Regions from separate parts of the Anaerolentibacter hominis genome, predicted to be linked through region 3. Evidence: riboswitches for the same ligand, from Rfam matches in the RefSeq annotation. Region 3 holds a riboswitch; each other region holds the start of a gene.
What was found. Region 3 has a riboswitch for cobalamin ahead of ABCW47_RS03745 (ABC transporter substrate-binding protein). Riboswitches for the same ligand answer to the same signal wherever they lie in the genome.
Positions count from the first base shown of each region.

Region 1 (10,779 bases), 690 kb from region 3:
GCAGCTTTCTGCGGTGCAGAGCCCTGGACAGAAAACATGCGCAGGGAAATCGAGCGACGGCTTCATATCAACGCGTTTGATATTTATGGCTTAAGCGAGATTATGGGACCTGGCGTAGCGGCGGACTGTCAGTATCACAACGGTCTGCACGTATACGAAGATCATTTTATTCCAGAGATCATCAATCCTGAAACGTTAAAGCCGATTGGGCCTGGAGAGACGGGCGAGCTGGTATTTACAACGGTGACGAAGGAGGCCCTGCCTCTGTTCCGGTACCGGACCAAGGATCTGACCAGCATTACATACGATAAATGCGAGTGCGGAAGAACCCTTGCACGGATTTCCCGCTTTACCGGACGGACCGATGACATGCTGATTATCCGCGGTGTGAATGTGTTCCCGTCCCAGGTAGAAGCTGCTCTTCTGGAAATAGGAGAAACCAGCCCGAACTATCTGCTGACCGTAGACCGTATCAACAATCTGGATACACTGGAAGTGCAGGTTGAGGTGGAGGAGCGGTTCTTCTCCGATGAGATCCGTGAGCTGGAGAACCTGACGAGAAAGATTGCCTCTGTGCTGCAGAGTGCCCTGGGTCTGGCTGTGAAGGTGAAGTTGGTGGAGCCGAAGACGCTGGCCAGAAGCGAAGGCAAGGCAAAACGAGTAATCGACAACCGAAAGCTGGTATAGGAAAGGATAGGGATTCATATGGCAAAACAAGTTTCCGTATTTTTAGAAAACCGAGCAGGACGTCTGGAGAAGGTGACGGAAGTTCTGAAGGAGAATGGGATTAACATCGTTTCCCTCAGTCTGGCCGATTCTTCCGATTACGGCCTGGTGCGTATGATTGTAGATAAGCCGGACGATGCAAAAGCCGTGCTGAAAAACGAGGGCCTCTCTGTCATGCTGACCGATGTAGTCTGTGTGCGGGTGCCTCATAAGATCGGCAGTTTAAGCGATATGCTGAAAGTACTCTCAGGCGATAACATCGAGTATCTGTATGCCCTGGTTACCAATGTGTCGGACGCGGCCATGGTGCTGAAAGTAACCGATATTTCAGAGGCTTCCCGTATGCTCAGCCAGGCCGGCTATCACGTCATGACAGATACCGAGACATATTTGGTGGACTGACTGCATAAAATAATAATGACTGAATTACCAGAGGAGACCGATGCGTTCTGAGAAGAAGTGTTCCCTCGTCATAATTGGACTGTTCCTTGCATTCCTGATCGTCTGCACGGTACAGTCCAAATTTTTTGCGGTCAAGCCTGTCACGCAGGGATATTTCCCCAGGTTAAATACCAACAGCGTCACTCTGCGGGTGGGGGAGACCTTTCGTCTTAAAGTGCTGAAGCTGAACAAAAGGGCCACATTTACCTCCGGTGATTTCAAAGTGGCCAGGGTAAACCGCAGCGGACGGATTAAGGCGGTCAGGAAGGGGCACACGGTCATAACGGTGAAAGTGGGAGGATCAAAATTGTACTGCAGGGTGAAGGTGATTGACTAGGCAAAACTGCGGTCCGACAAATTTCTTGGGAAATCAGCACAGAAACAATTGTAAAAAATATGTTTATTGACTATAATATTTTTGTTATGAATTTTACTGAATTAGAAATGCTTATACTGGGCAGCTGCGGTATAAGAGCATGATATACAATAAGTGAGGGTAGAAGATGAAAGCCTTGGGATTTGACAATGATAAATATCTGGAGACACAGTCCAGGCATATAGCGGAACGGATTGCGCAGTTTGACAACAAGCTTTATCTGGAGATGGGAGGAAAGCTCTTTGACGATTTCCACGCTTCCCGTGTACTGCCCGGCTTCATGCCGGACAGTAAGATGAAGATGCTTTTAAATCTGGCCGATGAGGTGGAAATTGTAATTGTAATCAATGCGTCGGACATTGAAAAAAGCAAGGTGCGCGGAGATATCGGGATAACCTATGATGCCGATGTTCTCCGGCTGATTGATGCATTCCGGGGGATCGGCCTTTATGTAGGGAGTGTGGTGATCACCCAGTATTCCGGGCAGCTGGTGGTGGACAACTTTAAAAAGCGGCTCACCAATCTGGGGGTTAAGGTATTTATGCATTATACAATCGAAGGTTATCCCTCCAACATTTCCCATATCGTAAGCGACGAAGGCTTTGGAAAGAATGAATACGTAGAGACATCGAGGCCCCTGGTGGTGGTGACGGCGCCTGGACCGGGCAGCGGGAAGATGGCGACCTGTCTGTCCCAGCTGTATCATGAATATCACCATGGGGTAAAGGCCGGATATGCCAAGTTTGAGACGTTTCCTATCTGGAATCTGCCTTTAAAACATCCGGTCAACCTTGCTTATGAGGCAGCCACAGCTGATTTGAATGACGTGAATATGATTGACCCCTTTCATCTGGAGGCTTATGGTACGACGGCGATCAATTACAACCGGGATGTGGAAGTTTTCCCGGTTCTGAACGCAATATTTGAGAAGATTGCAGGAAAAAGTCCGTATAAGTCACCTACGGATATGGGGGTTAATATGGTAGGCAATTGTATTATCGACAATGAAGTATGTGAGGAAGCATCCAGACAGGAGATTATCAGAAGATATTATCATACGCTGTGCGATCATCGCCTGGGCAGGCTGGATGAGGAATCTGTCTATAAAGAAGAGCTTCTGATGAACCAGGCCGGAGTGACTACAACGGACAGGGCGGTGGTGGAACCGGCGTTAAAGCGGGCGGAAGCGACCGGCATGCCGGCAGCTGCGCTCCAGCTGGAAAACGGTGAGATAATTACCGGCAAGACTTCATCTCTGCTTGGAGCCAGCGCAGCCGTACTTTTAAATGCGTTAAAGGCACTGGGCGGGATTCAGCACGGTATTCCGCTGATTTCTCCGATTGTTATTGAACCGATTCAGAATCTGAAGCTCAAACATCTGGGCAATCATAACCCGAGACTTCACACAGATGAAATTCTGATTGCACTTTCCATCTGTGCGGCCACCAATCCCACTGCGGAGCTGGCGTTAAAGCAGCTTCCCAAACTGCGGGGCTGCGAGGCACATTCATCGGTTATTCTTTCCCAGGTGGACGAGTCTACCTTCCGCAAACTGGGCATTAATTTAACCTGTGAACCAAAATATCAGACCAAGAAGCTGTATCATAAATAAAGCACAATTATAAACGGTATACAAAATATAGGTTCCCATGCCTTACGGCATGTGTATAAAAGGAAGACGGGTGTGAATCCCGCGCAAGGCCGTTGCTGTATTTAGCTGGTAAAAACCAGATGCCACTGGGGTGACTTCTCCGGGAAGGCGGTTTATTACAATGAGCTATAAGCCAGAATACTTGCCTGTATTTTTCGTTGACTCTGCGGATCACCGGAGTTTAGCGTTATGTATCATTACATAAGGATTGACGGAAGCCGGCGTAAGAGCCGGTGAATTTACAGGCATCCGTCTGTCATTACGTACTGTGAAGCGCCCGGTCCGGCATGGACCGGGCGTTTTGTAATCACAGCGGGGAATCCTACAAGAGGGATTCTTTATTCTGAAACAGAAAGGAAAATCACTGTGCAGGAGAATAAGAAAGCCGTCCTGGTGGTAAGCTTCGGAACCAGCTATCAGGATACCAGAGAAAAATCAATCGGAGCAATTGAAAAAGAGATCGCCGGGGCCTTTGAGGGCTGCGGGTTTTTCCGTGCATACACCAGCCAGATGGTAATTAATAAGTTAAAAAGCAGAGACGGGCTGGAAGTTGATAACGTAACACAGGCGGCAGAAAAAATAGTGAAGGCCGGATATAGTCTGCTGACCGTGCAGCCGACCCATGTGATGAACGGAATCGAGTACGATAAGATGAGAGCGGCGCTGAAACCCTATGAAGGAGCGTTTGTGAGAATTTCTTATGGTAAGCCGCTCCTGACCTCCACGGAGGACTTTAGAAAAGCGGCTAAGAGCCTGATGGAAGAAATCCCGGAGCAGCGGGATGGGAATACCGCTGTGGTATTTATGGGACACGGCACCGGGCATTTTGCCAATGCTGCTTACTGTGAACTGGAATATATGTTCCGGAGCCTGGGATATCAGAATGTTTTTGTGGGAACGGTAGAGAGCTTTCCGGGACTTTCTGATGTGATGTCTCAGGTGAATAATTATGGCGCACGGAAGGTGGTTCTCTATCCATTTATGGTGGCGGCCGGAGATCATGCCAGAAACGATATGGCAGGAGAAGAGGAAGATTCCTGGAAAAATCAGTTGATAAAGGCCGGTTACGAGGTGGATTGCGTGATCAAGGGGCTGGGTGAATATAAGGCAGTCCGGGATCTGTTTGTCGTCCACGCCAAAGCGGCGGAACAGGAATAGAAAATCTAACAGACAGAAATGGAGCGATAGACAGCGTGCAGGAACGATACATCACAAAAAACCACAGGAAGCTGCGGTACGGCTATACGACGGGAAGCTGTGCTGCCGCAGCGGCAAAAGCGGCTGTCCTCCTGCTTCTGAGCGGGGAGAGGGTCCCGTCTGTAACGCTTACGGCGCCGAAGGGGGATATTCTGACTCTGCCTGTACACAGCTGGGAGAGGGGAGAAGGCTATGCGGTTTGTTCTGTGATCAAGGATGCGGGCGATGACGCGGATGTCACAGACGGTATGGCAATCTGTGCAAGGGCTGAAAAAAGCAGGGTTGGGGTCAGTATAGAAGGCGGAGAGGGAATCGGACGGGTAACGAGAAAAGGGCTGGATCAGCCGGTCGGGGCTGCCGCCATCAATTCTGTGCCCAGGCAGATGATACGCAGGGAAACGGAGGCGGCCTGCGAGGAGGCCGGGTATGACGCCGGTATCTCGATTCTTATCTTTGCGCCGGAAGGGAAAAATCGTTCCGGGAAGACCTTTAATCCCCGGCTTGGAATAGAGGGAGGAATCTCAATTCTTGGGACCAGCGGGATCGTTGAGCCAATGAGCGAGAGGGCAATTATAGACACAATCTTGACGGAATTAAGAGTACTGGCAGCCGGACAAGTCAAGTGTGCGGTTCTAACACCGGGCAATTACGGGGAGGAATACCTGCGGATGACGCTGGGGCTGGACCCCGGAACATGGGTCAAGTGCAGCAATTTCATCGGCGAGGCGGTTGACGGAGCCTGCGATACAGGGTTTGAGCAGATACTGCTGGTGGGGCATATTGGCAAGCTGTGCAAATTGGCCTGCGGTATCATGAATACCCATTCCCGTATGGCTGACGGCCGGATGGAGGCTCTTACCTGCGCCGCCCTTCTTGCAGGAGCGGACTGCGGGCTGCTGAAGGAACTATATGCCAGCGTAACGACAGACGAGGCGTTAGCCCGGATAAAAGAAAAGGGGATGCTTCCTTCTGTGATGGAGCAGCTTCTCTCAAAAATCGACTTTCATTTAAGACAGAGAGCCGGGGAGGTGCCTGCGGGAGTGATTCTCTTCTCGAAAGAACACGGAACGCTGGGCATGACGGCAAAGGCAGAGCAAATTCTGAAAGAGATCGGAGAGAGGGAGAGGATATAATGGTTTATTTTGTAGGCGCCGGAAGCGGCGCTCCTGATCTGATTACGGTCAGAGGGCAGAGACTGCTGCGGGAAGCGGATGTGATCATCTATGCGGGCTCTCTGGTGAATCCCGCGCTGTTGGAAGAGGCAAAAGAAAATTGTGAGATTTACAACAGCGCCTATATGAACCTGGAACAGGTGATAAGGGTGATGGAGACGGCGGAAGAGGAAGGGCAAATGACGGTGCGTCTGCACACAGGCGATCCGAGCATATTCGGTGCTGTTCGGGAACAGATAGATGCTCTGAAAGAACGGCGTATTCCCTATGAGGTCTGTCCGGGAGTCAGCAGTTTCTGCGGTGCGGCGGCAGCTCTTCAGGCCGAGTATACACTTCCGGGTGTATCTCAGACTGTTATCATCACCCGTATGGAGGGAAGAACCCCTGTGCCGGATAAGGAGAAGCTTAAGGATCTGGCGAAGCACCGTGCTACCCTGATTTTGTTCCTGAGCGCCGGCCTGACCGGCCAGGTACAAAAAGAACTTCTCTGTGAAGGCGGCTACAGTGAAGATACTCCGGCAGCCCTGGTCTATAAGGCAACCTGGCCCGAAGAGAAGGTAGTCAGGGGCGTGCTGGGGCAGTTAAATCAGCTGGCACAGCAAAATGACATTCGAAAGACTGCCCTGATCGTGGTAGGCGATTGTCTCGGCAATGACTATGAGCTCTCAAAGCTTTATGACGCTTCCTTTTCCACCGGATTCAGAAAGGGAACAGAATAATGAAAATTTCAATACTTTCGTTTACAACTCAGGGCGGCGTCCTCAATAAAAAGCTCTGTGATGCGCTGTCCGGCATGGGCCATCAGACAGAAGGGTTTGCTTATGAAAGTTCTGATTTGGCCGGGCTGACCCCCTTTTCAGATTTAGGAGTTCTGACCTGCAGACTGTTTTCTACCCAGGATGCGCTTATCTTTCTGTCTGCCTGCGGCATCGCGGTACGTGCAGTGGCCCCTTGTATACAGAATAAGTGGGAAGATCCGGCGGTACTGGTTATGGACGATGCCGGGCTTCATGTAATATCGCTCCTAAGCGGCCATACAGGGGGAGCGAATAAACTGGCAAGACTGGTGGGCAGGCTGTGCGGGGCGGTTCCGGTGATTACCACAGCCACCGATGTGAATTATAAATTTGCGGTGGATGTGTGGGCAGCAGAACACGGTCTGGCTGTGACAGATTCTGCCCTTGCAAAGGCCGTCTCTGCGGCTGTCCTTAAGGAGAAGCCTGTGGGATTTTCCTGCGGCTATCCCTGTGAAGGATGTATGCCCGAGGGCTTTTGCACGGGTAAAGCAGAGCTTGGAATCTGTGTGGGGGAGCAGACGGTGCAGACGGAATTTGACCGCACCTTATATCTGCCTCCTAAGAACCTGACACTTGGCATGGGCTGCCGAAAGGGAACGGACAGGTCTGCTCTTGAGACCTTTGTGCGGGAGATATACCGGCAATACGGCCTTACGATAGAGAGAACCGTGTTTCTGGTCTCCATAGAGGATAAAAAAGAGGAACCAGGACTTGTGTCCCTGGCAGAAAGTCTGGGGGTTCCGTTTATGACGTACGCAGCTAACGATCTGAATCTCCTGGATGACAAACCGGGACATCCTGTCTTTGCGGCTTCAGAATTTGTCAGGCAGACGGTGGGGGCGGACAATGTGTGTGAGAGAAGCGCATGGCTTGGCAGCGGATTTGGCGTCTGTCTGATTCCAAAGCAGAAAAAAGAGGGCATGACGCTCTCTGTCTATGAATCTGCCTATACACTAAACTTAAAAGAAGAAGGTTGAATGATGATAGTATATGTGGTCGGGCTGGGGCCTGGTTCCAGAGATGAAATTACGTACAAAGCTTTTTCCTGTCTGGAGCAGTGTGAGTTGATCGTGGGATATACGGTTTATGTAGATCTGATCCGGGAGTGGTTTCCGGACAAAGAATTCTATACGACCGGTATGACGGGAGAAAAGAAGCGGTGTGAATATGCAATCTCCCAGGCCAGGTCAGGGAAAAGCGTGGCGGTGGTATGCAGCGGGGATGGGCAGGTTTACGGTATGGCCGGCCTTCTGCTGGAATTAAGCGGGGAGGCCGGGGAACCGGAAATAAAAGTGATCCCGGGCGTGACCTGTGCACTGAGTGCGGGAGCGCTCCTTGGAGCACCTCTTACCTGTGATTTTGCGGTGATCAGCCTGAGCGATCATCTCACCCCCTGGAGCCGTATCGAGAGGAAGCTTCTTCGAAGCGCCGAAGCCGGACTGGTGATCAGCCTGTATAATCCGGCCAGCCGTATGCGTCCGGATCACTTAAGACGGGCCTGTGACGTACTGCTGACCATTCTGAGTCCGGATACTCCCTGCGGCGTGGCCCGGAATGTGGGCCGGAGCGGGGAAGAATGCCGGATCATGACGCTTAGAGAGCTGTCAGGATACCCGGCGGATATGTTTACAACGGTATTTATCGGCAATGAAAGTACAAGGGTGATACAAAATAAGCTTGTTACTCCCAGAGGATATCTGACAGATGGAAAATAAAGATATTATTGTTTTTGCCGGTACGACGGAAGGGCGGCTGCTGTGCCGGTGGCTGCTTGAAGGAGGATACCAGGTATCTGCCTGTGTGGCCACCGGATACGGTGAGTGTATGCTGAGGGATCAGGCGGGGCTGACCATTTATACAGGACGCCTTGATGAGGAGGAGCTTTCCGCTTTCCTGCGCGGGCATCGGCCTGCTCTTGTCCTGGATGCCACCCATCCCTATGCGGTAAGGATAACCAAATATCTGAAAGAAGCCTGTGACGGACTTGGCATCCGCTGTCTTCGCGTCCTGCGGGAAAAGGAGAAGACCATACAGATACCGGAGAACCTTTCGTATTATTCTTATGACACGCTGGAGGAAGCGTCCCGCTTCCTGGAGAAGCAGCGAGGCAGGATTCTGGTTACAACCGGATGTCAGGAGCTTCTGGAACTGTCGCAGAGCGGAATTGAGACGAAACGGCTGATTGCCCGAGTTCTGCCCTCGGAACAATCCCTTCTTTGCTGTACTCGGGCAGGACTTGCTCCCGGGCAGATTATCGGTATGCAGGGACCATTTTCCACAGAACTGAATCTGGCGCTGATCCGGCAGTATGAGATTTCCTTTCTGCTGACAAAAGAATCCGGGGCTGCCGGAGGTTTTCAGGAGAAGCTTCAGGCCGCCCTTCAGGCCGGTATATCGGTGGTGGCGGTGAGAAGGCCGGCGGAATCGGTAGGGTTTACGCTGGAAGAAATAAAAGAGAGAGCAGAAGAACTTTTGGGGAAGGAGGAAGAAAACGGTGTCTGATAAGAAGAAAGTAGCGCTGATCGGAACTGGAATGGATGGCAGCCATACGCTGACAGCAGATGCGTCTAAGTACATAGAGAAAGCCCAGGTGCTGATCGGGTCGTCCAGAATGCTGAGGCAGGTAAATCCAGGGGAAAGGGAGGTATTCTGCAGCTATCAGAAGGAGGAGATCAGAGCGTTCATTCTCAGCTCGAACAAGGAGCGGTTTGCGGTGCTTTTTTCCGGGGATACCGGCTTTTACAGCGCAGCTTCCGGGCTTTGGCCCCTTCTCACCGATTGTGAGGTTATTCTTATCCCTGGTATTCCCTCTATATCCTATTTCAGTTCCAGGATAGGGGTTTCCTGGGAAGATGCTGTTCTCTTAAGCCTGCATGGGAAGGAAGGCAATCTGGCCCTATTGACTGCAAAAAATCCAAAGTTATTCTGTCTGGCAGGGAGAGACCCTTCGGAACTCTGCCGTCATCTGGCAGAATTCGGCCTTTCTGATGTCACGGTTACGATCGGGGAGAACCTGGGACTGCCGGATGAACATATTACTGCGGGCAGGCCGTCCGAATTGGTCGGAAAAACATTTTCCCCGCTGTCGGTTCTCTGTATAGAGAATCCACATGCCGGAGACGAGGTCATGCTGGGACTGTCGGAAGAAAGCCTGGTGCGGGGGCATGTGCCGGTTACAAAGGAAGAAGTGCGGGCCGTCACGCTGGCTAAACTGCATCTTAAGAAGGATTCCTGTGTGTTTGATATCGGAGCCGGCACCGGGTCGGTCTCAGTGGAGGCCGCGTGGATCGCGGACCGGGGGACCGTCTTTGCCGTCGAGAAAAATCCGGAGGCGGCAGAACTGCTTTTTGCCAACCGGCAGAAATTCTGTACGGATAATATACGGATCGTGGAGGGCAGCGCTCCGGCGGCACTGCAGGGACTTCCCTCCCCTGATGCGGTATTTATCGGAGGCAGCGGCGGACACCTGACCGAGATATTGGATGATCTGTTCACCCGCTACAGCGGCTTTCATTTGGTTTTGAATCTGATTACGCTGGAAGGAGTGAGCGAGGCGGTCCGGTACTTTCATGAGAGAACAGAACTGTCCTGTGACTGGGAGATTGCCCAGGTGTTTACCGCAAGGGGCAGACAGGCCGGAACGATGCATCTGATGATGGGTCAAAATCCGGTTACTATTATAAGCGGATGGTTTGGCGCCGGGAAGGAGGCCGAAGATGGGAAAACGGATATTGCTCACCGGGACGAAGAGCGGCTCCGGTAAAACAACCATTACCTGCGGGCTGTTGAAGCTGCTTTTACGGAGGGGCTTGATAGCAGAGTCATTTAAATGCGGCCCGGATTATATCGATCCTATGTTTCATGGGGCTGTTTTGGGTATCCGTTCCGGGAATCTGGACAGTTATCTGATGGATGAGCCTGCCCTTCTAAACCAGTTGACGGCTGGGGAGACCAAGAGGGATATAGGGGTGATCGAAGGGGTGATGGGCTTTTATGACGGTATTGGTATGACCGGCAGAGGCAGCACCTGGGAGATCTCGGAGCTTACCCGCACGCCGGTTATCCTGATCCTGGATTGTCAGGGGATGGGGGCGGGTATCGGGGCTCTCCTGAAAGGATTTCTGGATTACAGGAACAATCGGATCGGGGGAGTTATTTTCAACCGGCTGCCGGGGAAACTTTATGCCGGGGCCGCGGATCTGGCAAAACAGCTGGGCGTACGTCCATTTGGATACATACCGCCGCAGAAGGACATTGCTTTTAAGAGCCGCTACCTGGGACTGATACCGGCAGGGGAACAGGCTGATATCCAGGAAAAGCTCAGCAGGCTGGCGGACCGGATGGAGGAGACCGTGGATATAGAAGGAATCCTTTCTCTGGCGGCAGAGGCAGAACCTCTGCCGCAGCCCCGGAGGGAAC
Region 1 covers NZ_JAWDIX010000001.1:1,532,645-1,543,423, reverse strand. The annotation lists gene ABCW47_RS07160 (phenylacetate--CoA ligase family protein) at 1-687, shown strand, start outside; gene ABCW47_RS07155 (ACT domain-containing protein) at 706-1,128, shown strand; gene ABCW47_RS07150 (Ig-like domain-containing protein) at 1,169-1,504, shown strand; gene ABCW47_RS07145 (DUF1846 domain-containing protein) at 1,671-3,155, shown strand; cobalamin riboswitch at 3,168-3,358, shown strand; gene ABCW47_RS07140 (sirohydrochlorin cobaltochelatase) at 3,561-4,352, shown strand; gene cbiD (cobalt-precorrin-5B (C(1))-methyltransferase CbiD) at 4,388-5,524, shown strand; gene cobM (precorrin-4 C(11)-methyltransferase) at 5,524-6,282, shown strand; gene ABCW47_RS07125 (cobalt-precorrin 5A hydrolase) at 6,282-7,337, shown strand; gene cobJ (precorrin-3B C(17)-methyltransferase) at 7,338-8,075, shown strand; gene cobK (precorrin-6A reductase) at 8,065-8,862, shown strand; gene cbiE (precorrin-6y C5,15-methyltransferase (decarboxylating) subunit CbiE) at 8,855-10,123, shown strand; gene ABCW47_RS07105 (cobyrinic acid a,c-diamide synthase CobB) at 10,077-10,779, shown strand, end outside.
Region 1: linked by a shared signal. The riboswitch ahead of ABCW47_RS07140 (sirohydrochlorin cobaltochelatase) and the one ahead of ABCW47_RS03745 (ABC transporter substrate-binding protein) in region 3 are both predicted to bind cobalamin.

Region 2 (10,779 bases), 110 kb from region 3:
AATATATAACCTGGCTGCGGAGATGACCTTGAAAAATTCTATTTATTCCTGGCATCTGCGCGGCTTTTTCACGTTGGTGCGGGAGGCCGGGACATGGCTGATATACAGCCTGCATTTCGCGGAGCCGGGCGTCAGCCAGAAGCCGGAGGAGCACTATCCCCGGACACTGGTGATAGAGAATGTGTTAAAGCAGCGTCAGGAGCTTTTAAACGATTCTCTGCCGGGCGGTATGATGGGCGGATACATGGAAGAGGGTTTCCCTTATTACTTTATAAACCGCCAGATGCTAAACTATCTGGGTTATCAGAACGAGGAAGAATTTGTTGAAGATATCGGCGGTATGATTTCAAACTGTATGCATCCGGAGGACCGGGAGAGTGTGGAACAGGATGTGAATGTTCAGCTTGGGGAAAAAGGGGAGTATATTGTTGAATACCGGATGCGGAAAAAGGACGGTTCCTATATCTGGGTGCACGATCAGGGCAGAGTGCTGACGGCGGAGGATGGAAGGCCGGCAATTGTCTCAGTATGCATTGATATCACAGAACAGAGGGCAGCCCAGGAGGAAGTCCTGCATCTTTATAATAATATTCCGGGAGCTGTATTCCGCTGCCGGTTTGACAATGATTTTTCCATTATCGATGCCAATGACGGCCTGTTTGAGTTTCTGGGGTATACCAGGCAGGAATTCGCGCAGATGGGCAACCGGATGTCAGCCGTGATCTGGCCTGAAGATATGGAAATCATGGCGGATAAGCTGAACGCACAGCTGGAGTACGGAAATACCATCCACAATGAGAACCGCCTGATCTGCAAGGATGGTACGGTAAAGTGGATATCAATTAAGGCGCAGCTGTTCACGGAGAAAGACGGTGAGCGGTATTTTTACTGTGTGTTTGTAGAGATTACGGAAGAGAAAATTCTTCAGGAGCGGATGAAAGAGCTCTACGAGCAGGAACTGGCCTATTTTGCCGAGATGTCGGCGGAAGGCGGCAGTATTCAGGGTCGGATTAACATTACCCAGAACGAACTGGAAAATTATATTTCGACCGCTGACTCTGCGATCCCTTTCGTGGACGGTACCTATGAGCAGATTATAGAGAACCTGGCAGAGTCAGCTGTGGACCGTTCATACGGCGAAGAGATACGCAGCACCCTGGAGAGGGAGAAGGTTTTAAGCGATTTTGCCGCAGGGAAGGCGGATTACCACTTTGATTTCCTGCGCCGGCGGGAAGGAATGCTGTTCTGGTCCAACACAAGCTTTCGGACCTGCCTGAATCCGGAAACGGGAGATATCATTGGATTTGTCTATACCTTCGATATTACAGAGCAGCGGCTGCAGGAACAGCTGCTGAACAAAATTACGGAAGTAGATTATGATGTTATTTCGGAGATTGATATAGTTCGGAATATCAATCGGATTATTTCTTATAATGAGAACCAGAAGGACTGTATTATAAAAGAGGGTGACTTCCAGAAGGGTATACGGGAAATTGCGGAGAACTATCTGGATGAGGAAAATGTAAAAGAATATCTGTCAAAGCTGGATTTCGATTATATGAAAAAACGGCTGGATCAGCAGGGGCCTTACAGTTTTATTATTGAGATGAGGGATAAACAGGATAATCTCCATATAAAGCGTATGCAGTTATTTTATATCAGCCAGGAGATGGGACGGGTATGTATGGCCCGAAGGGATGTAACCGACATCGTCAGAAAAGAGCAGCGCCAGAAAGAAGAACTGGCTGCAGCTCTGGTTGCGGCAGAACAGGCCAATGCGGCAAAATCGGATTTCCTCTCCCGTATGAGTCATGAGATCAGGACGCCGATGAATGCAATCATCGGTATGAGCACTATTGCGGCCCGCTCCATCGGAGATGATGAGCAGGTGTCGGATTGTCTGTCGAAAATCGGGATTTCTTCCAGATTTCTCCTGTCTCTGATCAATGATATTTTGGACATGAGCAGGATTGAAAGCGGAAAAATGCTGCTGAGAAATGAAAAAATACCGACAGAAGAATTGATCAGCGGGATTAATTCTATCTGCTATACCCAGGCTTCCTCCAAAGGAGTGGAGTATGAGTGTGTGGTGGACCCGGTCCTGAATGATTATTATATCGGGGACGCGATGAAACTGCAGCAGGTATTGATTAATATACTGAGCAACGCAATTAAATTTACAAATGAGGGCGGCAAGGTTACCTTTTCGGCTTCCCAGCACAGGCGCACCAAGAATGACGCGGTACTGCGCTTTATCGTGAATGATACGGGGATCGGCATGAGCGAGGAATTTCTTCAGCACTTGTTTGAACCGTTTACCCAGGAGTCAATCGGCACGACTTCTCTTTATGGAGGCACCGGCCTGGGGCTGGCGATATCCAAAAGTATAGTGGATATGATGGACGGCAGGATTACGGTGCGGTCTATCAGAGGAATCGGCTCGGAATTTACCGTGGATGTCAAGCTGGGTATCACGGAGGAAGAAAAACTGAGACACAATCAGAAAAAGCATGATCTGCAGTTTTCCCATTTGAAAACACTGGTTGTGGATGATGATGTGGCGGTATGCGAGAGCACGGTAGCAACTCTGAAAGAAATCGGGGTTACCGCGGAATGGGTGGACAGCGGCCGAAAGGCGGTAAATCAGGTAAAATACCTCTGGGAGAGCGGCCGGTATTACGACATGATTCTGATTGACTGGAAGATGCCGGATATGGATGGTATCGAGACGGCCCGCCAGATAAGGGGAATCGTTGGAAACGAGGTTACTATAATTATTATGACAGCCTACGACTGGATTGCCATTGAGCACGAGGCCAAACTGGCCGGTGTCAACCTGCTGGTCAGCAAGCCGATGTTTAAATCCTCTCTGGTTTCCGCCTTTTCAAGAGCCCTGGGGGATAAGGAAGAACAGGAGCAGCTGTCTGAAACGAATGATTATGACTTTAGAGGAAAGCGTGTACTGCTGGCCGAAGATAATGCGCTGAATACGGAAGTGGCTGTGATGCTGCTGGAAGATAAAGGGTTTACTGTTGAAACTGCGGAAAACGGTCTTCGGGCTATGGAGCTGTACAGTAAATCAAAACCGGGATATTACGATGTGATTCTTATGGATATCCGTATGCCTATCATGGACGGCCTGGCTGCGGCAAATAACATAAGACATCTGAGCAACCCGGACGCAAAATCCATTCCTATCATCGCAATGACGGCCAATGCGTTTGATGATGATATCGAAAGGAGCAGGGCGGCGGGTATGAACGCTCATCTGGCGAAGCCAATTGAGCCGGAACGGCTGTATCAGACATTATATGATTTTATTTCCTGGAAGGAGGTCTGAACATGAGCAGATTTCAAGAAATATTTCAGCTCTACGGGGCTGATTACGAGAATACGATGAACCGATTTATGGGAAATGAAGAGATGTACCTTCGGATTCTGGATATGCTGTTTAAAGATGATAATCTGGAGAAGCTGGGAACGGCTCTGGAGGAACAGGACTATAAGTCGGCCTTTGAGGCGGCGCATACACTGAAGGGGGTAGTTGGCAATATGGGATTGACCCCGCTCTATGATGCGGTGTGTGCCATAGTAGAACCTCTGCGTGCGGGGATGGAGACTCTGGATTATCGTGCGCTTTATCAGAACATACAGAGCTGTTTTGAGGATGCGGATCAATTCCGGAGCAGGCTGAAGGAGACAAAAACAGCCTGACTTCGAGTTGTTTTATCGTTAAAGGTAAGTTACTGGTACACGGTTCGCAGAAAGGTGGTTACACGATGGGAAACTGGAAAGACACGCGCGGACGCCTTGCAGAGGCAAAAACTCTCTCGAGCCGTCTGATGCATATGCATTATTGTGAGAAAAATCCGGAAGGAGTAGCAGATTATTTTGCTCCGCAGGTTACCTGGATAGGCGCGGGTGAGGAACAATTCCTGGCAGATCATGATGCTATTGAAAAAATGTTCCGTCAGTTCGGGGGTACGATCCCGCGCTGTACGATTCAGAATGAGGAATACGAGGCGATCCAGCCGGTATCGGGGCTGTATGTGGTGTCCGGAAGAATGTGGATTGAAACTGCTCCTGACGTGGAGATGTACCTGAGGGTGCACCAGCGGGTAACATTTGTCTTTCAGGAGACGGCGCAAGGACTTAAATGTGCCCATATTCATTGCTCCAACCCCTACCAGGAGATGGTTGGAGGGGAGTTCTTTCCTGAAAAAATCGGCCGCCAGTCTTACGATTATGTGCAGGAGCGGCTGTTGGCTCTGGAGGCACAGACGGTTCAGCAGAACCGTCAGATGGACGTGGTCATGTCATCGATCGCAGGAGGTTTGAAAATAAGCAGGGACGACGATACCTATTCATTTGCGTTTGTAAGCCGGGAGGCGGCTGCCCTGTTTGGCTATACAGTAGAAGAATTTATGGAGGTTACAGGCGGGACAGCAGTAGGCGCCGTGTATCCTCCTGATCTGGAACATGCTCTTTCAGACTGTGCTGAGGCATTCCGGGACGGAGGAGTCTCTTATTCCACCCGTTACCGGGTGCGCTGCAAGGACGGCAGTCTGAAATGGATCATTGACAGCGGTAAAAAGGCGCAGGATAAAGAAGGACAATGGATGGTCAACAGCCTGTATCTGGATATAACCCAGACAGAGGAAGCCGCGGAGCGGCTGCGGGAACAGACTTCCCTGCTCACCAGCATCTACGATACAGTGCCCTGTGGAATTCTCCGGTTTGTCCGCCACAACGACGGTACTTATGAGCTGATATCTGTCAATCAGGCTGCAATCTCCATTCTGGGCTACAGCAATCTGGAGGAGGGAATGAAGGACTGGCATGACGGGGTCCTGGGAACCGTAGTACCGGAAGACCGGGCTATGCTCAAACAGACGTACAGCCGGCTTGAAAAGATAGGGGACCGGCAGGACCGGCAGTACCGGGTAATGTGGTGGGATGGTTCCCGCCGCTGGCTTGACGGCACGAACATGATTGTTGACCGGACACCGGAGGGGGAGGCGGTTATCCAGCGTACCTTCGTGGATATTACCGAGCGGAAGCGGCTGCAGCAGCAGCTGGAACGAGAACAGGAAATGTATCGGGTGGCAATGGAGGCCAGTTCCGACGTGATGTTTGAATATCTGATTGATTCGGACACCTTTATCAGCTATGAACCCAGGCACGGATCGGGTGTGATCAGGAGAGAACTTGCTGATTACAGCCGGCAGCTGGCCTATGGTCATATCGTTTATCCGGAGGATGTGCCGGCCGTGATTGACAACATCTGCAACGGCCGCGCCGAGATGTTCGAGGTACGGAAGATGATACCCGACGGCCGGGAGGGAGAATATCAGTGGCATCAGGTAAACAGCCGTCTCATTGAGAAGGATGGGAGGCCCTTCCGTGTGGTTGGAACCATCCGGAATATACACAGAATGAAAGAGACCCTGTCGGAGAATAACGAGAGGCTCCATTTAAGCCAGTCAGCCCTTCAGGCCATAAGCGGAGTTTACATGAGCATCTTCTATGTGAACCTGACAAAGGATCAATATTATGCTGTGCGTCTGCCTCAGGCATATGATGTCCTGTCATTTCCGCGTACCGGAAGTTTTACAGGGGATCTGTGCAGCGGGCTGCTGCCAAATGTGCGGGAGGAGGACCGTCTCCGGGTGTCCCGTGTCTGCACAGGAGAATTCCTGATACAAAGTCTGCCGTTAATCAGCGGACATGTGGAGGTGGAGTTTCGTCTGAATGATAAGGGGCGGGCACCCTCTCCCTGGCTGCGTCTGGAGGTTCATCCGGTTTCGGCGGATAATGCGGATATCAAAACGGTTATTCTTACTCTGCGCAATGTCAGTATGGAGAAACAGAAGGAACTGGAACGGCTGGAGGAAGAAAAGGCGGCCAAGCATGCATTGGAAGAAGCATACGAGGGGGCGAGGAGAGCAAACGAAGCAAAATCAGATTTCCTGTCCAGAATGAGCCATGATATCCGCACGCCTATGAATGCTATCCTGGGAATGACTGCCATTGCAGAGCATCAGATGGATAACCGGGAAAGGATGAAGGACTGTCTTTCCAAGATTCGGGTTTCAGGCAATCATCTTCTGGGATTGATTAATGAAGTGCTGGATATGTCTAAAATCGAATCCGGAACGGTGGGACTCTGCGAGGATTCTTTCCTTCTCAGCGAGATGATGGATGATGTGATACAGATTATCCGGCCGGATGCCGACGCCCGGAGTCTGCGGCTTTCGCTACGCTCGGATATTACCGATGACGCGGTACGGGGAGATGTCATGCGGATGCAGCAGATTCTGCTGAATCTGCTGTCTAATGCAGTAAAATATACGGAGCCGGGAGGTTCTATTTCCCTGAGAGCACAGGAGCGGTCATCCGGCAGAAATGCAATCGGCTGCTATGAGTTTATTGTGGAGGACAATGGAATCGGCATGTCGCCTGAATTCCTCACCAAGCTCTTCTCTCCATTTGAGAGGGCGGACGATTCCAGAGTAAGCAGAGTGCAGGGGACGGGCCTTGGTATGGCGATCACCCGCAACCTGGTTCAGATGATGAACGGTACAATTCGGGTAGAGAGCCGGCTTGATGAAGGCACCCGCTTTACGGTAACTGTGTTTCTGAAACTGGAGGAACGGAAAGAAGCCAGAGCGGAGAGCACAAGACAGAGCAGCCGTAAGCCGTTTACGCCCGGAACCCGGGTCCTTATGGCGGAAGATAATGATATAAACCGGGAGATTGCACAAGAGCTGTTAAAGATGATGGGGCTGGAGACAGCCTGTGCGGTTAATGGGAAAGAAGCGGTGGACCTGTTTGCCGCCGATCCGCCGGGAACCTATTCCCTTATCCTGATGGATATACAGATGCCGGTTATGGACGGATATGAAGCAGCGGCAGCAATCCGGAGCATGGGGAAGGAAGGCGGGAGGCGGGATGCCCTGACGATTCCGATTGTAGCTCTGACAGCAAATGACTTTGCTGACGATGCCTACAGAGCCGTGCAGGCCGGGATGAATGAACATGTGTCAAAACCCCTTGATGTGGAACGGCTTACGAGTGTTCTGCATCGCTGGCTGGATCGGAATCAGAACTAGCGGTTCGCTTTCTTGAATTGACTTCAAGGCCCGGACCGTGTAGAATGTAAAATAATGTAGATTTCAGCAGATAAATCGGATAAGGTTCCCCGGAGCAGAAAAACTCCGGGATGAAAAGGGAAGCCAGGTGTAAATCCTGCGCGGTACCGCCGCTGTAATGGCTGAGTCAGGGCAAGATGCCACTGTCTGTTAAGATGGGAAGGCTGCCTGGGACGAAGAGGCCAGAGCCAGAAGACCTGCCTTATTCGCATAGCCCTTCCATTTCACAGGAGGGCAGCTTACGCGGCCAACGGAACTTTGGCAGATGTAATCGGGACAGCACAGGAGCTGTTTTGTTTTCATACCCTTTTCCGTAGGAAAAGGGTTTTCTTTTTTTGGAGAAACACGGTGCAGGGAGTGGACTGCTGCGGAGCGGCATTTATCGGACGGATCATATTGAATGAATAAAAAAGGCGGAAACAGAGATGAAAAAAGGGACTTTTTATGGTATCGGAGTGGGGCCGGGAGATCCGGAACTGCTTACGCTCAAGGCGGTTTTAGTTATGAAAAGATGCAGGGTAATTGCAGCGCCGAAGACGGCGGGAGAAAATATGACGGCGCTGGAGATTGCAAAGGCGTCAGTGGACTTATCGGATAAAGTTATTTTGCCTCTGCCTTTTCTGATGACGTCTGATTTAAAGAAGGCGGAGGAGGGACACCGAAGCGCAGCTGAGGCGGTGCTGGCTTATCTGAGAGAGGGGCAGGATGTAGCCATGCTCACTCTTGGGGATGTATCGGTCTATTCTACCTATGGATATCTGGCGGAATATGTGGAAGCGGAGGGGTATCCGATTGAAATGATTCCGGGTGTCACAAGCTTTTGCGCGGCGGCGGCCGCTCTCAAAATAAGCCTGACCAGGAAGGATAAGCCGGTTCACATTATACCGGTGGGATACGGGAATCCGGAGGAGACACTGCGGCTTGCGGGAACGCATGTGCTGATGAAGGCGGGGAGGAAACTTCCGGAAGTAAGGGAGATGCTTTCGCATATGGGGCTGAATGAACAGGCCGGTATGGTGGTCAACTGCGGTCTTCCCGGCGAAAAGGTATACGGCAGTATAGACGAAGCCGGGGATGAGAACGGATATTTTGCTACGATTATTGTCAGAAAATGATATGTGAAGAGGGAGAAAGAAAAATGAAATGTAATTCCAGAAAATTGCCAGTTATACTCTGCCTGCTCCTGGGGATGATCCTGCTTGGAGGCTGCAGTCCGAAGGAGGAGAGTACCGGGGCAGCTGCGTATACCTTTACCGACAGTTTGGGAAATGAGGTAGTTATAAAAGAAACGCCGGAACGGACCGTGGCTTTGATGGGGAGCTTTGCAGAGACCTGGCTGCTCTCCGGAGGAACACTCGCTGCTGTGACGGACGACGCCTACAGTGAGAGAAACCTGGATCTGCCGGAGGATACCGTACGCCTTGGACGGTTTCAGGAACCCGATCTTGAGGCGGTGCTTGGACTGAATCCGGATTTTGTCTTACTCTCCGCCGATACCGAAGGACATGTAAAGCTGGCCGGGACATTAAAATCAGCGGGTATCCCGGCGGCATATTTTCGGGTGGATACTTTTGACGACTACCTGGCTATGCTGAAGATATGCACAGATATCACCGGAAGAGAGGATCTTTATAAAGAGAACGGTACAAAGATTCAGGCTGAAATAGATGAGGTAATCTCCTCGGTTCAGGGGAAGGAGGCTCCACGGGTACTCTATATGCGCGCCTATTCTACCGGGGTGAAGGCAAAGGGGGAGGACAGCCTTACGGGAGCCATGCTGGACGATCTGGGCGCGGTTAATATTGTAAATGAGAACGGCGCTTCCCTGCTGGAAAATCTGCAGATGGAGTCTATCATAGCGGCTGATCCCGACTTTATTTTAGTCACAACAATGGGATCAGATACGGAGAAAGCGCTGGAAATGGTTCGAACCACGATGGAGGAAAACCCGGCCTGGGGGTCCTTGACTGCTGTAAAGGAAGGGCATTATCTTGTTCTTCCCAAAGAGCTGTTCCACTACAAACCGAACGCGAGATGGGGAGAAAGTTATGAAATGCTTGCAGAAATTCTCTATGGCAAAGAGCCGGATACAAAGCCATAAGGGTGTTGTTTACATACTTTTAACAGTGCTCCTCACACTTGCCGTCCTGTGCAGCTTAAGCTTTGGCTCCACCGATGCAGGACTTGGAGATCTGTTCTCCTTACTGGCTGGCCAGGGGGGAAGGAGCGGGGATATTATCCTGTACGTGAGGCTTCCCAGGACACTGGGCGCGCTGCTGACCGGGACCGCTATGGCTGTCTCGGGCGTGATTATACAGGGAGTTCTGGCCAATCCGCTGGCCGGCCCTAACCTGATCGGAGTGAACGCCGGTGCCGGACTTGCGGCGATTCTGTGCAGTGCACTGCTTCCGTCCATGCATACAGCTGTGCCGGCCGCCGCATTCGGCGGGGCGCTGGCTGCCAGCCTTCTGGTGTTCTTTTTGGCCAGAAAGACCGGGGCTTCCCGTATCACACTGGTACTGGCCGGTGTTGCCATCAGCGGTATCTTAAGCGCGGTGATCGACACTGTAGCGACGATCAATCCCGATGCGCTTGTGGGAGCCAATGCCTTTATGGTGGGCGGTTTGTCCGGCGTTATGTCAAAAGACCTGATTCTGCCGGGTATTCTTATCCTAGCTGCGGCTGCTGGGGCCTGGCTTTTAAGCTATGAGCTGGACTTATTGTCTCTGGGGGATGAGGTGGCCTCATCTCTGGGGCTTCCGGTCAGGCGGTACCGGTTTTTGCTTCTGAGTGTGGCCTCTATGCTGGCAGGTTCGGCGGTAAGCTTCGCAGGGCTGATCGGATTTGTGGGATTGATTGTTCCCCATGCGGCACGTTTCTTTGTGGGGGAGGAGAATAAAAGGCTGATTCCGGCGGCGGCGCTGCTAGGCGCACTGATGGTTGTAGTATGTGACCTTCTGGCCAGAATTTTATTTGCTCCTTTTGAACTGCCGGTAGGAATCCTGCTGTCCCTGCTTGGAGGGCCGTTTTTTCTGTGGCTTTTAATCCGGCAGAGAGGAGGACGGATGCATGATTGAATTAAGACATATTACGGCTGGTTACGGCGGGGAAATGATCCTGTCGGATCTTTCTCTGTCCTGTCCTGACGGACAGGTGACGGTGCTCTGCGGGCCGAACGGCTGCGGGAAAAGTACGGTGATAAAGGTTGTGTCCCGGTTTCTGGAGCCTGCACACGGGGAAGTGCTTTTAGACGGAAAGAATGTGAGAAATATAGGCGTGCGGGAATTTGCCCAGTCGGCGGCGGTGATGCCGCAGATGCGCGGCAGCGCCAATATAACCGCGCACAGCCTTGTGCTCCACGGGAGGTTTCCCTATCTTGGCTACCCCAGACGCTACAGCAGGACGGATAAAAAAATAGTAAGAGAGGCGATGGAGCGGACCGGCACCTGGGAATTTGCCTCAAAACCAGTCTCTTCCCTCTCCGGAGGTGAGCGGCAGAAGGTATATCTGGCTATGTGCCTGGCCCAGGATACCAGGGTACTGCTTCTGGATGAACCTACTACATATCTGGACATCGAATACCAGCTGGAGCTGATGCAGCTGATCCGGCAGCTGGCGGGGGAGAACA
Region 2 covers NZ_JAWDIX010000001.1:724,362-735,140, forward strand. The annotation lists gene ABCW47_RS03195 (response regulator) at 1-3,340, shown strand, start outside; gene ABCW47_RS03200 (Hpt domain-containing protein) at 3,343-3,714, shown strand; gene ABCW47_RS03205 (ATP-binding protein) at 3,780-7,112, shown strand; cobalamin riboswitch at 7,178-7,370, shown strand; gene cobI (precorrin-2 C(20)-methyltransferase) at 7,577-8,266, shown strand; gene ABCW47_RS03215 (ABC transporter substrate-binding protein) at 8,290-9,252, shown strand; gene ABCW47_RS03220 (FecCD family ABC transporter permease) at 9,200-10,228, shown strand; gene ABCW47_RS03225 (ABC transporter ATP-binding protein) at 10,221-10,779, shown strand, end outside.
Region 2: linked by a shared signal. The riboswitch ahead of cobI (precorrin-2 C(20)-methyltransferase) and the one ahead of ABCW47_RS03745 (ABC transporter substrate-binding protein) in region 3 are both predicted to bind cobalamin.

Region 3 (10,779 bases):
TTCGCCTACACCCATGTTGATTACGATCTTATTAAGTTTCGGCACTTGCATTACATTTTTATATCCGAATTTTTTCATCATTGCATCTGCAATGTCATTCAAATAAGTTTCTTTTAATCTAGTCAACTTATGAAACCTCCTCTCCTCTTATTAGTCAATTACGTCGCCGGTAGTCTTTGCGACACGTACCTTTTTGCCGTCTTTCTCAGCAAAACCGACTCTTGTAACTTTTCCTTTATACACATACATCACGTTGGAAATATCAATAGCAGCTTCCTGATTTACGATACCGCCCTGAGGATTTGCCTGGCTTGGTTTCGCATGTTTTGTAATCATATTGATTCCTTCAACGATTACTTTTTCTCCCTTTAAAACGGAAAGGACTTTGCCCTCTTTGCCTTTATCTTTACCGGTGATCACCTTAACGGTATCACCCTTTTTGATTTTTGTCATTGCCATGCTGATACCTCCTTATAATACTTCCGGCGCCAGAGAAACAATTTTCATGAACTGTTTCTCTCTCAGCTCACGTGCTACAGGCCCGAAAATACGTGTACCTCTTGGATTCTTGTCATCTCTGATGATAACAGCAGCGTTCTCGTCAAATTTGATGTAGGAGCCGTCTTTACGGCGTGCACCATGTTTTGTACGAACCACAACTGCTTTTACAACTTCACCCTTTTTTACAACACCACCTGGTGTTGCATCTTTAACCGTAGCAACAATAATATCGCCGATAGCAGCATATCTTCTAGTTGAACCGCCCAATACACGGATGCAGAGAAGCTCTTTTGCACCGGTATTATCCGCAACTCTAAGTCTTGATTCTTGTTGGATCATGCTAAATTACTCCTTTCAGTAGAGATTATTTCGCTCTTTCAATAATTTCTACAAGTCTCCATCTTTTATCCTTGGACAAAGGTCTTGTTTCCATTACTCTAACTCTGTCGCCTACATGACAATCATTGTTCTCATCATGCGCTTTCAATTTGTATGTTCTCTTCACGATCTTATTGTAAAGCGGATGTTTTACGTTATCCACAACAGCTACTGTAATCGTTTTGTCCATCTTGTCACTGACAACCTGACCAACACGGGTCTTTCTCAGATTTCTTTCCACAACAATTCCTCCTTCCTCGGATTACTGAACAGCCTTAGACTTCTCAGAAATAAGTGTCTGAATTCTAGCAATATTTTTTCTGACTTCATGAATTCTGCTTGTATTGTCCAGCTGATTGGTTGCATTCTGGAATCTCAGATTAAAGAGTTCCTTTTTAGCAGCTACTAATTCATCATTTAACTCAGCAACTGATTTGTTTTTCAAACCGTCTAAATAGCTTTTAATTTTCACTGCCCGCACCTCCTTCTAATTCTGCGCGAGAAACGATCTTACACTTCACAGGTAATTTGTGGGTAGCAAGACGAAGCGCTTCTTTTGCCAGTTCCTCAGAAACACCGGAAATCTCAAACAGAACACGGCCCGGTTTCACAACCGCAACCCAGTATTCCAGAGCACCTTTACCGGAACCCATACGAGTCTCAGCAGGTTTTGCTGTTACAGGCTTATCAGGGAAGATTTTAATCCAAACCTGACCACCACGTTTGATATAACGAGTCATGGCAACACGGGCTGCCTCAATCTGGTTGGATTTAATCCAAGCAGGTTCCACAGCAACAATACCGTATTCACCGTTTGTAATTTTATTACCTCTCAACGCCTTGCCCGCCATAGAGCCACGGAACTGTTTACGACGTTTTACTCTCTTCGGCATTAACATTATTTATCGCTCCCTTCCTTTTTCGTTTCTTTCTTAGGAAGTACTTCTCCTTTATAAATCCATACTTTTACGCCTAATTTACCATAAGTTGTGTTGGCTTCTGTGAAACCATAATCAATATCAGCACGAAGTGTCTGAAGCGGGATGGTGCCCTCGCTGTAGAACTCGGTACGTGCCATATCAGCGCCGCCCAAACGGCCGGAAACTGAAGTTTTGATACCCAGTGCGCCAGATTTCATTGTTCTGGACATGGTTGATTTCATAGCACGACGGAAGGAAATACGATTTTCCAACTGGGATGCGATATTCTCGGCAACCAGCTGTGCATCGTTATCCGGTCTCTTCACTTCTTTGATGTCGATCATTAATTTTCTGTCTGTGAATCCAACCAGCTCACCTTTTAATTTCTCAATTTCAGAACCGCCTTTTCCGATTACCACACCTGGTTTTGCAGTGTAAATGATAACTTTCACACGGTCGGAAGCTCTCTCGATCTCTATTTTGGAAATGCCTGCATTGTATAATCTCTTTTTCAGGTATTTTCTGATTTTATAGTCTTCAACAAGGTTGTCGGCAAAATCAGCTTCAGCATACCATCTGGAGTCCCAATCAGAAATTACTCCAACTCTTAAACCATGAGGATTTACTTTTTGTCCCATTGTTGCCCTCCTTATTTCTCGTTCAGCACAATTGTAATATGGCTCAGTCTCTTTTCGATTCTGTAAGCTCTGCCCTGTGCTCTCGGTCTGATTCTCTTCATGATCGGTCCTTTATTGGCAAAGCACTCTTCTACATAAAGATTGTCTGGGTTCATACCATTGTTGTTTTCTGCGTTTGCGATTGCTGATTTTAATAATTTCTCTATAATGCTTGAAGCATATCTTGGGTTGTATGCCAGGATAGCTAAAGCAGTGTTAACATCCTTGCCTCTGATAGCGTCTAAAACAAAGCAAGCTTTACGAACAGAACATCTTGCATAAGACAACTTAGCAGATGGTCTTCTGTCTCTCTGTGCTTCGTTTCTTTCTCTTTTAATCTGGGATCTATGTCCTTTAGCCATGGATGCGACCTCCTTTCAATCTGATTCCTAACGTTTTGTTTTTTTCTCGTCTTTGCCGTGTCCTCTGTAGGTTCTGGTTGCAACGAATTCGCCAAGTTTATGGCCTACCATATCTTCTGTAACATAAACCGGTACATGTCTTCTTCCGTCATGTACGGCAATTGTATGTCCTACAAACTGCGGAAAGATAGTGGAACGGCGTGACCACGTTTTAATAACGGATTTGTCTCCAGCCTTCTCCATTGCATCAATTTTTTTCAAGAGATGCTCATCAGCAAATGGTCCCTTTTTTAATGAACGTGCCATAGGTTCTAACCTCCTTCGAATTATTTAGCCCCTTTACCGTCTCTTCTTCTTACGATCATCTTATTGGACGGTTTGTTTTTCTTTCTGGTCTTCAAGCCAAGTGCCGGTTTACCCCAAGGTGTTACAGGGCCCGGACGACCGATACCGGTCTTGCCTTCACCACCGCCGTGCGGATGGTCATTCGGGTTCATGACGGAACCACGAACAGTAGGTCTGATACCCATGTGACGTTTACGTCCTGCTTTACCAATACTGATCAGCTCATGATCAATGTTTCCAACCTGGCCTACCGTTGCACGGCAGATGATCGGAACCATTCTCATCTCTCCTGAAGGAAGTCTCAGGGTCGCATATTTTCCTTCTTTAGCCATTAACTGTGCCGCATTGCCGGCTGCACGAACCAACTGGCCGCCTCTGCCCGGATACAGCTCGATATTGTGGATCTGTGTACCAACCGGAATCATCTCCATCGGCAGACAGTTGCCTACTCTGACCTCGGCATGCTCGCCGTTCATTACCTTATTGCCTACCTGCAGGCCGTTAGGAGCCAGAATATAAGCTTTCTCGCCGTCTGCGTAGCAGATCAGGGCGATATTAGCGCTTCTGTTCGGATCATACTCAATACTCAGAACCGTTGCCGGAATATTGTCTTTTCTTCTCTTAAAATCAATGATTCTATATTTTCTTCTGGAGCCGCCGCCATGGTGTCTCACTGTAATTTTTCCCTGATTATTACGACCAGCCGTCTTCTTTAAAGAAACAAGAAGGGACTTTTCCGGGGTGCTCGTTGTGATCTCGGAGAAATCAGAACCGGTCATATGTCTTCTGGAAGGTGTATATGGGTTATAAGTTTTAATTCCCATTATTTCGCACTCCTTTCACATTCAACTTAAGTGTCTATCTCAAATTTTATAAACCTTCAAAGATTTCGATGTCAGCACTGTCAGCAGTAAGCTGTACAATTGCTTTCTTTCTCTTTGCTGTCTTGCCTGTAATGTTTCCACGTCTGCGGTTCTTACCTTCCAGATTCATGGTATTTACGCTGGCAACCTTCGTGCCGGCAAACATTTTCTCAACAGCCTCTTTAATCTGGTTTTTTGTTGCATCCGGATGAACGGAGAAAGTATACTTCTTTTCGCTCATAGCATTCATACTCTTCTCAGTTACGATCGGAGCGAGAATCACGTCATAATATTTTAAATCTGCCATTATGCGTACACCTCCTCAAGTTTAGCAACTGCGTCTTTTGTAATTACCAGGTTCTCATATTTGAGAATGTCATATACATTTACGGAATTGCTTGTGATTGCTCTTACAGCCGGGATGTTTTTTGCAGAGCAGAGAACTACATCATCTTTATCCGCAATTACAACCAGCGCCTTATTGATATTCAGCCCGGAAAGGACTGATGCCATTTTCTTTGTTTTGATCTCGTCAAATTTCAATTCATCCATTACATAAATTTTCTCTTCATTTACTCTGGATGTCAAAGCGGAACGGATCGCAGCCGCTTTTTCTTTCTTATTCATCTTAAAGGAATAATCTCTTGGCTTCGGAGCAAATACTACACCGCCGCCTTTCCACTGGGGAGCTCTGGTTGATCCCTGTCTAGCATGACCGGTACCTTTCTGTCTCCAGGGTTTTCTTCCGCCGCCGCTTACTTCGGAACGAGTTTTTGCGCTCTGTGTTCCCTGGCGTTTATTTGCAAGCTGTAAAACAACAGCCATATGAACCAAATGTTCGTTAACGTTTGCAGCAAAGACAGCGTCATTCAACTCGATCGTATCAACTGCTTTGCCTTCCATATTGTAAACAGATACGTTTGCCATTAATATGTTCCTCCTTTCTTAAAAGCACTACATTGCTTTTACAGATTCCTTCAGCATAACGATAGATTTCCTGGGGCCTGGAACCGCGCCCTTTACCAGGATCAAATTGTTTTCTGCATCGATTCTTACAACTTCCAGATTCTGAATCGTTACTTTTACCGCGCCCATATGTCCAGGCATTTTTTTGCCTTTGAACACCTTGCTCGGATCAGAAGCTGCGCCATTGGAACCTGCATGTCTGTGGAATTTGGAACCGTGAGCCATAGGTCCGCGGGACTGTCCGTGACGTTTGATTGCGCCCTGGAATCCTTTACCCTTTGACTTTGCAGTAGCATCTACTTTATCGCCTTCTGCGAAGATGTCTGCTTTGATCTCCTGACCAACTGCATACTCTTCTGCGTTGTCAAACCGGAATTCTTTCAGATGTTTTTTGGAAGCGATGCCTGCCTTATCAAACAGACCTTTCTGCGCTTTCTTTACACCGTGAATGTTTCTGACTGTCTTTTTGCCGGTTACGTCCTTTGTGATGATCTTGTCTTTGGCATCGCCAAAACCAACCTGTACTGCACTGTAACCGTCGTTCTCAGCTGTCTTAACCTGTGTTACGACACAAGGACCAGCCTGCAGCACTGTTACCGGAGTTAAAACTCCATCATCATTGAAGATTTGAGTCATTCCGACTTTTGTTGCTAAAATCGCTTTCTTCATTATGAATCTGCACCTCCTGTTAATCTACAGCGGAGCGTTACCTGGTATGCTTAAGCTTGTGCTCATGTACACCTGCGAAACTATCGTTTCTCGGTGTCCGCGGCTTCGCCGCTTCTACATCCGCAGGCTCATCTCGGAACTATCGTTCCTCGATGGCCGTGACTTCGTCACGCCTGCACTTTTTATGCTCATGTACACCTGCGAAACTATCGTTTCTCGGTGTCCGCGGCTTCGCCGCTTCTTTCGGTGCCAAATACGGCATCTCGAAAGCGAGCTTTCCGATGCCGTATTTGGCACCGAAACATTCGCATAAGGTCTAACGCTCATCCTAGATGGTCTACCCGAGTGCTTGGTCTCTCATCGAGCTCTTGGACTCTATATAATAAACCCTAAGGATTACTTGCTATGTTTTTGTTATTATTTTGTTTTCATCTTAATATCGATGTAAACGCCGGCCGGCATTTCCAGTCTGGATAATGCATCAACCGTTTTCTGACCTGGTGTGATGATATCAATCAGTCTCTTGTGTGTCCGCTGTTCAAACTGCTCTCTGGAATCTTTGTACTTATGCACAGCTCTAAGAATTGTAACAACCTCTTTCTTAGTCGGCAGCGGCACCGGTCCGCTCACCTTAGATCCTGTCTTTTTTACAGTTTCAATGATTTTTGCAGCTGACTGATCAACTAACTGATGATCATACGCCTTCAGTGTAATTCTCATTACTTGACTTGCCATAAAAAAAGTCGCCTCCTTTTCGCACTTTTGCAGTACGACAAGCGGTGACTGTACACGTATCCGTGTGTATCCTGTTTAAACACATACCAGAACTCCATAGATGACACTCAGAATATGAGTGCTACACACGTTTTCTGCCCAAAGGCAGAATATTCAACTAGGTACAGTGACTTGTCGCCAGTTTACATAACTTGACATTCGCTCCACGGAAAACCTGCGCCAAAATACCGCGTATTACCCGAATTTTACGCAGCAACCTCACGCTTCTACGCTATCAATGTCACAACATTTGTTATTATATAGGAAAATTCCGGGATTGGCAAGGATTTCTTTTCAATTTCCTTCCAAAAATTTTTCTCAAAGTTTCACAAACTTTTCATTTCTTTTTTGTGCACTTTGTACAAGCCGATCTTTCCCGGTATTTTGTACTGCTTTTACTTCGACGTTCTCTTCTCTCCCGCTATTTCAAATCTGAGCCGAATTTCTATCAGATCCGGCTGACTCTCTTTTTTATAATAGGAAGAAAGACTGATTTAATTCCGTTATAAACTGCATAAATCCTGCAATTTGTGCTGCACAGTTTATGTTTCTTACAGAAATTGACTTTTTATAGTATACCACTTATAATGAAATCTACCAAATTTTTTGTAAGTGCCCATCCGCAGGGTTGGGATAATAGGGAATCAGGTGGGAATCCTGAACAATCGGGTTGCTGTATTTCGGGTGCCCGCCGCACTATGCCATTGCGAAAGCGAGAAGGCGCGGCCGGCGATACACGATAAGTCAGAAGACCTGCTTACAGAATTAATGGATTTGCTTCCCACAGAAGGCAGCCATTAAAATAAATGCCTGTGTCATCTGGCTTTTTTTGATGCTCGTTTTACATAATGGGAGGTTCATTACCGCGCGGTTTCCTGTCTGCAGTATGCAGGGGAGCCGCCGCGCCATGTGCCTCTTTTTGTATTAACAGGCGCTTTTTGTGTGAAGACTATACTTTTTACTTTTGAAAGGAGTCTTTACAAATGAAACAGAAAAAATTCTATTTTCTTATGCTGGCAGTCATCTTAACCTTGGGTGTGCTTCTGACCGGATGCAGTTCGGATAAAACTGCGGGTGATCAGAACGATGTATCCGGGACTGATATTCCGGCGTCCTCAGATGGGGCTGAATCTAAGGATTCGTCCCAGACAACTCCCCATTCCGATTCAGATGCACCAATTCCCCACAGTGACAAATTCAAAGTAAGCGACGGTAAAGTGACTTTTACAGATGCCGCCGGCTCGGAGGTTTCTCTGACCATAAAACCGCAGCGGGTTGTAACTCTGTCCAACAACTGGCACGATCTATGGTTTGACTGCGGCGGTACAGCGGTTGCCCGTGTAGACGAAGAGCTCTGTGCCCTGCGAAACGAGGACGCTAAATCGGTAAAAGTCATCGGCGGTTCCTCCACCGTCTCCCTGGAGGCCGTTCTCGCAGAAAATCCGGACCTGGTTATTCTCGGATCACCGTCCAAAGATGGACAGGACATGGCTGCAGCCTTAAAGGATGCCGGCGTAGAATATCTTCTTTATGATTATGAAAATTTTGAAGGGTTTCTGGAAACGCTGGAGCTCTACTCCATTTTAACAGATCGCTCCGATCTCTATAAAAAATGGGCGGCCGAAACTATTGCCCAGGTGAACGAAGTCCGCGCAATCTGTGCAAAACAGACGCCGGCTCAGATCGTTATGCTGCTTCCCCATGCTACAAATGGTATCTATGCACTGAAAAACAGTGGTTTTCTGGGCAGCCTTCTGGAAGATCTGAACACGGTCAACGTCGCATTCCAGGATGAACGCGGGGAAGATAAAAATTTTGTAATCAGCATGGAGCAGCTTCTTAAGCTGGACCCGCAGTTTGTCCTGTCACGGGGAGGTTCCGGTGACGGCAGTGCGGAGACCGCCACCGGAATCTATGAGTCAAATCCACTCTGGTTTGCATTGACCGCAGTGAAAGAAGACCGTTATCATCATCTCCCATCCGACTTATTCCTGTACAAGGCTAATGTCAGGTATGGAGAGGCTTATGAGTATCTTGCCAGGATTCTTTATCCCGATGCCTTTGCTAATTAGAGGATGTAAACATGATTAAAAAAGACCCGGAGGGCAAGGCCCTTCTTACCCATAAGCATCGCCTGGCACGAATCGGAATCTGCTGCCTCATACTGATGATCGGTCTTTTTCTCAGCATTGCAATGGGTGCGGTAGAGTATTCACTGCCGGAAATTTTTCATGATTTATTTCGGGAATCAGAAGGAGTTAATCATATCATTCTGGCTAATGTGCGGCTTCCCCGCACATTAGTCGGCGGTCTGGCCGGTATGTGTCTGGGGCTGTCCGGGGCTGTCATGCAGGGCATCACCAGAAATCCAATGGCTTCTCCTTCCATTTTAGGTGTAACAAATGGCGCCGCTCTTGTCACCCTGCTGTTGTTTGTCTATTTTCCCTCTGCCCATTATCTGACGCCGGCAGCGTCCATTCTGGGAGCCTTTGTCACCACCATGCTGGTCTATTTTCTCGCCTGGAAGAATGGGGTTGCGCCGGTCCGCTTTATTTTATCCGGAGTGGCCGTCTCCAGTATACTAAATGCCTTTTACAGTGTGGTTTCTGTTCTTCATCCCGATGCAATCCAGGGAATGATCGGTTTCTCCGTCGGCAGTTTAAATGCCAGAACCTGGAATCATTTTATGCTTATCCTTCCCTATGCGCTGGCGGGTCTTATCCTGGTCATGTGTCTTACCAATCGTCTGAACCTTCTTTCCATGGGGGATGAAGTTGCAACCGGACTGGGCCTGAATGTGGAACGCACCCGGCTTCTTTTTATTGTGATCAGCTCCCTGCTTGCCGGAAGCGCAATCAGCGTTGTAGGTCAGATTGCATTTGTCGGTCTGTGCGTACCCCACATTACCAGAATGCTGGTGGGATCGGATTACCGGTATCTCCTGCCCGCTTCCGCCATCAATGGCGCCTCCCTCATCATCTGCTGCGACTGGCTGGCCAGAATTGTGATCCGGCCTGAGGAAATGAATGTAGGAATTATGATAGCCGCTTTAGGAGCTCCTTTTTTTCTATACCTGCTTCGTCGGAAGGGAGGGTATCAGATGTGATACAGGCAGAACATATTTATTATTCTATTGACGGAACGCCAATTCTTAATGATATCTCATTTTCCGCGGAACAGGGCGAAATTGTGACAATTGTGGGTGCCAATGGCTGCGGAAAAAGTACACTTTTAAAAATACTGGCCCGGCTGCAAAAGCCCGACAGCGGTACCATACAGTTTTTTGGAAAACCACTGTCCGCCTATCCCGGAAAAGAGCTGGCCAAACAGCTGGCTATTCTTCCCCAGCACAAACAGGTTCCTCCTGATATGACGGTAGAGCAGCTAGTACAGTTTGGCAGATACCCTTATACGGGGGTTGGCGGGCAGCTGAAACCGGCTGATTTTGCGGCTGTAGACGAGGCACTTAAGCAGACCGGCATGGATCAGTTCCGGGACCGCTCAGTTTCCACTTTGTCGGGCGGGGAAGGCCAGATGGCATGGATTACCATGGCCATCGCCCAGACTCCCAGGATTTTACTTCTGGATGAACCTACCACATATCTGGATATCTGCTATCAATTGGAAGTTTTACAGATGATACGTCATCTAAACCGCTCTCTTTCTCTGACTATCGTCATGGTTCTGCACGATTTAAACCAGGCTGCCGCTTATTCGGACCGGATCTATGCCATGAAGCCTGGTTCCTGTTACTGTTTCGGCGGTACGGAAGATGTGATGTGTGACGATATGTTCCGGGAAGTATTTTCTGTGGAAATGAGAACTTATAAAGCAGGAGCAAAAATGGTATACATACCGGAAAGGATTGTAAAAGATGAACCATGAAATCCGTAAAATAGCAATCTATGGGAAAGGTGGAATCGGGAAATCCACAACCACCTCCAATATTGCCTGCGCGATGGTTAAGCAGGGACTTCGTGTGATGCAGATTGGCTGTGACCCCAAGTCAGATTCTACTATCTCTCACACCCGCGGTCAGAGGATACCCACCGTACTGGACAGCATCCGGGGCCAGAGCGGAGATTTAAAACTGTCAGATATTGTGATTACCGGTGAAGATGGGGTTCTGTGCGTGGAGTCGGGCGGTCCTACCCCAGGCGTGGGGTGCGCCGGCAGAGGTATCATTGCCGCATTTGAAAAACTGAATGAACTGCACGCCTTCGAGACTTATCAGCCCGATGTGGTTCTCTATGATGTACTGGGTGATGTGGTCTGCGGCGGATTTACCATGCCAATCCGCAACGGCTATGCGAAGGAAGTCTTC
Region 3 covers NZ_JAWDIX010000001.1:838,888-849,666, reverse strand. The annotation lists gene rplE (50S ribosomal protein L5) at 1-126, opposite strand, end outside; gene rplX (50S ribosomal protein L24) at 151-459, opposite strand; gene rplN (50S ribosomal protein L14) at 472-840, opposite strand; gene rpsQ (30S ribosomal protein S17) at 866-1,120, opposite strand; gene rpmC (50S ribosomal protein L29) at 1,142-1,351, opposite strand; gene rplP (50S ribosomal protein L16) at 1,341-1,778, opposite strand; gene rpsC (30S ribosomal protein S3) at 1,778-2,437, opposite strand; gene rplV (50S ribosomal protein L22) at 2,449-2,838, opposite strand; gene rpsS (30S ribosomal protein S19) at 2,866-3,144, opposite strand; gene rplB (50S ribosomal protein L2) at 3,165-4,007, opposite strand; gene rplW (50S ribosomal protein L23) at 4,054-4,353, opposite strand; gene rplD (50S ribosomal protein L4) at 4,353-4,973, opposite strand; gene rplC (50S ribosomal protein L3) at 5,001-5,681, opposite strand; gene rpsJ (30S ribosomal protein S10) at 6,099-6,416, opposite strand; cobalamin riboswitch at 7,049-7,230, shown strand; gene ABCW47_RS03745 (ABC transporter substrate-binding protein) at 7,439-8,527, shown strand; gene ABCW47_RS03740 (FecCD family ABC transporter permease) at 8,539-9,561, shown strand; gene ABCW47_RS03735 (ABC transporter ATP-binding protein) at 9,558-10,340, shown strand; gene ABCW47_RS03730 (nucleotide-binding protein) at 10,342-10,779, shown strand, end outside.